DNA from 2 places in the Janthinobacterium sp. OK676 genome. Region 1 is predicted to be linked to the other one. Evidence: predicted binding sites of a transcription regulator. Region 1 holds the regulator's gene; the other holds the start of a gene.
The links. The regulator sigma-54, encoded in region 1, starts transcription at its own class of promoters, with help from an activator protein. The targets are predictions, from matches to a motif close to TGGCANGNAANCTGCTTT.

Region 1 (4,208 bases):
CACCGCTGACCCTGTTCTTCGAATCGTTCGCCTTCAAGCTGGGCGTGCCGCTGGACGCCGACTTCGTCTTCGATGTGCGGGCCTTGCCGAACCCCTATTACGACCTGGCCCTGCGCCCCCTCGACGGACGCGACGCGCCCGTGATCGCCTTCCTCGACGCGCAGCCGAGCGCGCTGGAATTGCTGGCCGACATACGCGCCTTCATCGAGAAATGGTTGCCATCATTCAAGTCCGACAACCGCAGCTACCTGACGGTGGCCCTGGGCTGCACGGGCGGCCAGCACCGCTCCGTGTACATGGCGGAACGGCTGGCGCAATACTTCGGGCCCAACGAACGCGTCGTCTTGCGCCACCGCGAACGCGCCTAGTTTAATTCAGGTGGCGCAGCGGATGCGCTTGCGCCGGCCAGACGGGAGCGAAGAAGCGCGCCACCATGGCCGCGTCGACCTCGTCCAGGCTTGATGGATTCCAGCGCGGCGCATTATCCTTGTCGACCACCAGCGCGCGCACGCCCTCGAGCACTTCGCCATGTTCGAAATTGTGGCGCACCACCGTGCGTTCCATGCGCAGGCAATCGGCCACGCCCAGGTGGGCGCCCCGCTGCAGCAATTCCAACGTCACGGACATCATCAGGGGCGAGCGCAGGCGCATGGCCGCCAAGGCCTTGCTGGCGAACGCACCGTCGTCCTGCGCCAGCGAGGCCATGATGGCTGCCACGGAGCCAGCGCTGAAATGGCGATCCAGCGCCGCGCGCGCCGTGGCCAGGGAAGAAACGCCCGCCTTGGCCTGGAACGGCGCCGCCAGGGCCTTGATCGCCACCGGCAAGGCCTCGCCCGGCGTCGATTCGAACAGGTCCAGCAGGGCCCCCACCTGCGCTTCGGGCAGGTAGACATCGGCCAGGCCCGTGTACAGGGCGTCGGCCGCGTTGATCGTCAAGCCCGTCAAGCCCAGGTACAGACCCAGCTGTCCAGCCAGGCGGGACAGGAAATAGCTGCCGCCCACGTCCGGAAACAGGCCGATATTGACTTCCGGCATGGCCATGCGCGTGCGGCCCGTGACGATGCGCAGGCAGTTGCCGGGGCTAGCTTGCGCCACGCCCATGCCCCCGCCCATCACCACGCCATCCATCACGGCAATATACGGTTTCGGATAGAAATGAATCAAATGATTCAAAGCGTATTCTTCCGTAAAGAAATCTTCCAGCAAGGCACTGCCGCCTTGCGGCGTGGCCAGGCCCGCATCGTAAAAGAAACGGATGTCGCCGCCGGCGCACAGGCCCTTCTCGCTGCTGGAGCGGATCACGACGGCGTCCACCTGGGGATCATCGCGCCAGACCAGCAGGGCCGCGCTCAGGGCGCGCACCATGTCCAGCGACAGGGAATTCAAGGCTTTCGGACGGTCGAGCACGATGTGGCCCGTGCGGTTGCGGATGGCAGTCTGGACGAAGTCGCTCATGGCAGGCAGGAAAGAAGTGAAAGTGCAAACATTCTAGCGCCTGCGCGGGGAACATTGCGTTCCGCTGGGCGCAAAAAAGGGCGCAATGTGCGCCCTTAGTTGATCACAACCGGTTGAAAGTCGCAGGCCGCTTAGGCGGGGGCGAATTCTTCTTCCGAGCTGTCTGGCAGATGCTTGATCGCCTCTTTACCGTGCCCTTGCACTTTGGTTTTGTATTTCATCACTTGCCTATCGAGCTTGTCGATCAGGGCATCGATTGCGGCGTACAAGTCTTGCGCCAGGCTTTCCACATAGACGGTCTTGCCACTCAGACGCAGGTTGACTTCGGCCTTTTGACGTTTTTCTTTCTCTTTGAGGTTATCCACGGTCAGAATCACGGCGATATCGATGACTTGATCGAAATGACGTTTCACGCGCTCCAGCTTCGTTTGTACGTATTCACGGATGGCTGGTGTCACTTCGAGATGATGTCCGCTGATGGTGAGATTCATACACACTCCTAAAGATGATCGGGTTCGTGCGGTCCATCGTATCCGGCCCGCAGAGGAACCGAAAAAAACTTACAAACACTTACGCAGGCTCACTGGCGGAATTTTTAATGCTTCCCGGTATTTGGCAACAGTACGTCGCGCAATCACCATGCCTTGTTCCCCCAGCATGTCCGCAATCTTACTGTCGGATAAAGGATTTTTAGGGTCTTCTGCTCCTGTCAGTTGCACGATCAATGCCCGTATCGCCGTCGATGACGCTTCGCCCCCCGCTTCGGTGGCGACGTGGCTACCAAAGAAATATTTCAACTCGAACATGCCGTGCGGGGTCAGCATGTACTTTTGAGTTGTTACCCGCGAGATAGTACTCTCGTGTAAACCCAGTGTATCAGCTATTTCACGGAGCACAAGGGGGCGCATGGCAACGGCCCCATGCGAGAAAAAGTTCTTTTGTCTTTCTACTATCGCCTGTGCCACGCGCAGGATGGTGTCGAAGCGCTGGCGCATATTCTTGATCAGCCACTTGGCTTCCTGCAACTGTGCGCCCATGGCACCTTCGCCCTTGCCCTGCTTGAGCAGGTTGGCGTACATGGCGTTCACGCGCAGGCGCGGCATGACGTCGTTGTTCAGGGTCACTTGCCAGCCATTGCGCGCGCGCTTGACGACGACGTCGGGCACCACGTAATCGGACACGTCAGAGGCGAACACGGCACCCGGATGCGGGTTGCATTGGCGAATCACCGTCTGCGCTTCGCGCAAGTCTTCATCGTCGCAATCGAGGGCTTTTTTCAGCTTGTTGAAATCACGCTGGGCAAACCAGGCCAGGTGCTTTTCCACGATGACGAGGGCCATGCGCCGCGTCACCATGGCAACCTGCGGCAAGCGCTTGATCTGCAGGGCCAGACATTCGGACGCATTGCGCGCGCCCACGCCGGGCGGATCGAAACTTTGCAGCAGCGCCAGGGCCGTGCGCATCTCGTCCGCGTCGATTTCCAGCTCTTCCGGCAGGCGCGCCAGGATGTCGTCGAGCGACTCTTCCAGGTAGCCATTGTCGTCGAGCGCGTCGATGATCAGCTCGACCAGCGCGCGGTCGCGCAATTCGAGCACCGTCACGCGCATCTGCTCCATCAGGTGTTCGCGCAGGGTGCAGTGATGGGCTTCCAGTTGCGGACGGGAATCTTCGTCGTCGGGCGCCTTGCCCCGGCTCGCCTCGCTCCAGTCGCTGTCGCCGCCATCCACGGCGGCCGGGCCCTCGCCCGCCTCGCCGTCAAAGGTTTCCGCTTCAGCCGGCGCCGCGGGCGCCTCCTGGCCTGGCGGCTGGGGCGGCGCTTCGGCCGGCGCGGCCGTCGAACTCAAGGCGCCATCGGACAGCAGGCGCAGCGAACGGTCGAGCGGATCGTCGAGCCGTTCGAGCAGGGGATTGTCCGTCAGCAGTTGCTCTAGTTCCTGGTGCAATTCCAGGGTAGACAATTGCAACAGGCGTATCGATTGCTGCAACTGCGGCGTCAGTGCCAGGTGCTGCGAGGTGCGCAGCTGCAATGATTGTTTCATTGGCTCACATACGGAAGTGTTCGCCCAGATAGACCCGGCGTACCGACTCGTTCGCGATGATGTCGTCGGGGCGTCCCGACGCCAGCACCGAGCCCTGGTTGATGATGTAGGCACGGTCGCAAATACCCAGCGTCTCGCGCACATTATGATCGGTGATGAGCACGCCGATATTGCGCTCCTTCAAGAAGCGCACGATGCGCTGGATCTCGATCACGGCGATCGGATCGACACCGGCGAACGGCTCGTCAAGCAGCACGAAACGGGGATCGGTGGCCAGCGCGCGGGCGATTTCCACGCGGCGGCGCTCGCCGCCCGACAGGGACAAGGCCTGGTTCTCGCGCAACTTTTCAATCTGCAAGTCGGCCAGCAATTTATCCAGACGTTCCTCGATCTCGGCCTTCTTCAGGGGGCGGCCTTCGACGGTCTGGATTTCCAGCACGGCGCGGATATTGTCTTCCACCGTCAGCTTGCGGAACACGGACGCTTCCTGCGGCAGATAGGACAGGCCCATCTGCGCGCGGCGATGGATCGGCAGGCTGGAAATGTCCACGCCGCTGATGTCGATGCTGCCGCCGTCCGACGGCACCAGGCCGACGATCATGTAGAACGAGGTAGTCTTGCCGGCGCCGTTCGGGCCCAGCAACCCCACCACTTCACCGCATTCGACTTGCAGCGAAACATCATGCACGACTTGCCGCTTGCCATAGGTTTTTT
Region 2 (4,208 bases), on a different contig from region 1:
GGAACGCGACTTGCCGGAAATCTGGGCGGAACCGCTGCCGCAGGTGGTGGCGTCGCTGACGCAATACGCCACCGTGCAGGACGTGGCGGCGCACTTGCCCGATATCACATTGCTGCCGCTGCAAAAATAATCCAGGAAAAAAATCATGAAAAAAGTGTATGTGGGTCTGATCGGCCTGATGCTGCTGGCCGGTTGCGGCGGCAAGGGCGAGAGCGGCGGGCAATCGAGCGCCGCGCGTCTCGATGGCAAGGAAAAGGGCAGCGAGTTTCTGGCCTATGAACATAATGTCGGCGTCGATACGCGCGAGGCGCAAGTGCGGCCCCTGTATGAAAAAGTGGTCGCCGCCTGCAAGGCCGATACGGAAAACGGCTGTCTGCTGCTCGATTCCAGCCTCGACAGCGGCCGCTACGTGCATGCGCGCATCAGCATGCGCGCCAAGCCGGCCGGCATCAAAAAGCTCGTCGCGCTGGTCGCGGCCGAAGGCGACGTCACCAGCCAGGGCACCAAGGTGGAAGACCTGGGCCGCCCCGTGCTTGACAGCAAGAAGCGCCTGGAGATGCTCAGGCAATACCAGGCCCAGCTGCAAGACCTGGAAAAACGCTCGGGCACGAATGTCGATGCCCTGATCAAGGTGACCAAGGAACTGGCCACCGTGCAAGTCGAGCTGGAGCAGGCGACGGCGGCCGACGCGCTGTTGATGCAGCGCATCGATACGGACTTGCTGAACGTGGCCATCAGCGCCGAAGGCAAACAATCGTTCTGGACGCCCGTCAAGCGCTCGCTGGGCAATTTCACGGACAACCTGTCGGAAGGCGTGGCCAACGCCATCACGGCCATGGCCTACATCCTGCCGTGGCTGATCGCTTTCGTGCTGCTGTTCCCGCTGGGACGCAAGGGCTGGCGCCGTTTGCGCGGCATCAAGCGCTAGGCGCGCACCGCAGATGTGAACAGGGCCTGCACTCGGCAGGCCCTGGAGCGGCGTTACATGCTTGCCGCAGCTTGATCAAGCGTGATGGTTCGAAGTGTTGGCAGACACGACTTCGGCCGCTTTTTTCGGGCGTTTCTTGATATTGCTGCCCGTACTGCCTTCATCGTCGACCTTGACCTGGCTCGTGCTGATGCCACCCGCCGGGGCCGTAGGTGCGGCGCATGCGCTCAACAGCAACAGGGCGCACGCGCCCGCGATCATATTTTTCATGAGTGAACTACCTAAGTGAGTGAAGTAAAGGGAAAGAAGCAAGTACCGCGCTGATTTCATGTTTACTTACGCCGCCAGGCAATGCGACGCAAGAGAGTCATATCTTAGTGCGCTTATCAAGAAAGCTCAATTAGTTTTTAGATAACTCCGGATTCCCCAGGAAGTGGCGCTGCTGCACCAAAACGGTGGGCCGCGCGCCACCCTGTCTCCCAGTGCTCTCCACTGCAGGGCAATGTACCTGGCATGCATTCTGCTTTAACAACATCGTATGCCCAGCTCGACCCCCACGAACCCATCACAGGAGTCCCCATGTCACGACGCATCATCCTGAAAGCGGCCGCCGCCGGCGCACTGGCCCTGGCCACGTCCACCTATATGCAGGCAGCCCTGGCCGCCGATACGATCAAGGTGGGCATTTTGCACTCGCTGTCGGGCACCATGGCCATTTCCGAAACGTCGCTGAAAGACGTGGCCTTGATGACGATTGCCGAGATCAACGCCAAGGGCGGCGTGCTGGGCAAGAAGCTCGAGCCTGTCGTCGTCGACCCGGCGTCGAACTGGCCTTTGTTCGCGGAAAAAGCGCGCCAGCTGGTGGCGCAGGACAAGGTTGCCGTCGTGTTCGGCTGCTGGACATCCGTGTCGCGCAAATCCGTCTTGCCTGTGTTCAAGGAACTCAACAGCCTGCTGTTTTACCCGGTGCAATACGAAGGCGAGGAACTGGAAAAGAACGTGTTCTATACGGGCGCCGCGCCGAACCAGCAGGCCATTCCCGCCGTGGAATACCTGATGAGCAAGGATGGCGGCGGCGCCAAGCGCTTCGTGCTGCTGGGTACGGATTACGTGTATCCGCGCACCACCAACAAGATCCTGCGCGCCTTCCTGAAAAGCAAGGGCGTCAAGGATAGCGATATCAGCGAGGTCTACACGCCGTTCGGCCATGCCGACTATCAAACCATCGTCGCCAACATCAAGAAGTTTTCCACGGGCGGCAAGACGGCCGTCATTTCCACCATCAATGGCGACTCGAACGTGCCGTTCTACAAGGAACTGGGCAATGCGGGCTTGAAAGCCACGGACGTGCCTGTCGTCGCGTTTTCCGTGGGAGAGGAAGAGTTGCGCGGCATCGATACCAAGCCGCTGCTTGGCCATCTGGCGGCGTGGAATTACTTTGAATCCGTCAAGAACCCCGTGAATGCCGCGTTCATCAAGCAGTGGAAGGCGTACGCCGTGGCACAAAAACTGCCGAACGCCGGTTCGGTCGTGACGAACGACCCGATGGAAGCGACCTATGTCGGCATCCACATGTGGGCGCAAGCCGTGGAAAAAGCCAAGTCAACGGACACGGACAAGGTGATCGCCGCCATGGCCGGCCAGAGCGTCAAGGCGCCGTCCGGCTTCACCCTGACCATGGATGCGACGAATCACCACCTGCACAAGCCCGTGATGATCGGCGAGATCAAGGCTGATGGGCAATTCAATGTCGTGTGGAAAACCAAGGAACCGATACGCGCCCAGCCGTGGAGCCCGTTTATCAAGGGGAATGAGGGCAAGCAGAAGTTGTAGGGCGCTATTACCCACCAGCAAATGCCGGGGTCGGACCCTGAGGGACTAGGCGTCCCCATCCGACCCCAGTCCTCGCCTTTGGGGTAAGCGAACTCGCCCCGTGCAGTTTTTCCATGGAACTTACAATGAGGTTCATCCCCAAACTGCTGGTCCTCGCCTGCCTGCTGTTCTCCTCGCTGGCGCAGGCAGCCATTTCCCCCGACCTGCTCAAACCGCTATCCGGCGACGACCCCGATACAAGGGTCGCCGCCGTCGCGCAGATCGCCGCCCTGGCCACGCCAGAGGCGGCCAGGGTACTGCAAGCCTTGCAGGACGATCAGCTATATGCCGCACCCGACGGCAAGGTCTACATCGTCGACGGCGAGCAGGCGTATGACCCGTCGACCAGCAAGAGCGTGCCGCTGCCCGAGGGCATCGACGGCGTCATGGTCAACAACCGCTTGCGCTCGGCCGTGGCGGGCGCTTTGTCTGGGCTGAAACTGCTGGCGCCCGAGCGGAGCACGCGGCTGGCCGCCGCGCAGGCGCTGCAGCAATCCGTTGATCCGGCGCAGTTGCCCCTGATCCACAAGGCGCTGGCGCAAGAGAGCGATGCCGAGATCCAGCAGATATTGCAAGTGCTGATCGCCAGCGCCAACCTGCACGCGCCAGACGCCGCCACGCGCAAGCAGGCCGTGCAAGATCTGGCGGGCAGCAGCGATGCCCGACTGCTGCCCGTGCTGCAAGCCATGCTGGAGAAAGGGGGCGAGCCGGACGAAGTAGTGCAGCTGGCCGCCATCGACACCATGGGTCAGATCAAGGGACGAGTGGCGCGCATGGAATTCGCCGGCAATGTGTTCTACGGCATTTCGCTGGGTAGCGTGCTGCTGCTGGCCGCCTTGGGGCTGGCCATCACCTTCGGCTTGATGGGCATCATCAACATGGCGCATGGCGAATTGCTGATGATAGGCGCGTACACGACGTATCTGTGCCAGCTGTTCTTCCGCACCTATCTGCCTGGCCTGCAGGATGCCTATCTGCTGGCCGCCTTGCCGGCCGCCTTTTTCGTCGCGGGACTGGTGGGCGTGGCGCTTGAGCGCACGGTCATCCGCTGGCTGTACGGGCGGCCGCTGGAAACCCTGCTGGCCACCTGGGGCATCAGCCTCATCCTCATGCAGACGGTGCGCACGATCTTCGGCGCGCAAAACGTGGAAGTGGCCAATCCCGCGTGGATGTCGGGCGGCGTCACGGTGCTGGGCGGCCTCGTGCTGCCGTACAACCGCCTGGCCATCATCGGCTTTGCCTTTGTTGTCGTCGTGGCCGTGTGGCTGATTCTCAACAAGACACGGCTGGGCCTGTTCGTGCGGGCCGTGACGCAAAACCGCCGCATGGCCGATTGCGTGGGCGTGGCCACGGGCAAGGTCGACATGCTGACCTTCGGCCTCGGTTCCGGCATCGCCGGGCTCGGTGG

Region 2: urtA (urea ABC transporter substrate-binding protein) is a predicted target of sigma-54. The motif match lies at 1,438-1,455, and genes of this name have one in related genera.

Annotation. Positions count from the first base shown of each region.
Region 1 covers NZ_FNHA01000015.1:79,592-83,799, reverse strand. The annotation lists gene rapZ (RNase adapter RapZ) at 1-368, shown strand, start outside; gene BLU39_RS25125 (enoyl-CoA hydratase/isomerase family protein) at 370-1,455, opposite strand; gene raiA (ribosome hibernation-promoting factor, HPF/YfiA family) at 1,587-1,946, opposite strand; gene BLU39_RS25115 (RNA polymerase factor sigma-54) at 2,016-3,494, opposite strand; gene lptB (LPS export ABC transporter ATP-binding protein) at 3,499-4,208, opposite strand, start outside.
Region 2 covers NZ_FNHA01000007.1:44,758-48,965, forward strand. The annotation lists gene BLU39_RS15025 (transglutaminase-like domain-containing protein) at 1-130, shown strand, start outside; gene BLU39_RS15030 (DUF4349 domain-containing protein) at 146-928, shown strand; gene BLU39_RS15035 (hypothetical protein) at 1,004-1,198, opposite strand; gene urtA (urea ABC transporter substrate-binding protein) at 1,508-2,761, shown strand; gene urtB (urea ABC transporter permease subunit UrtB) at 2,887-4,208, shown strand, end outside.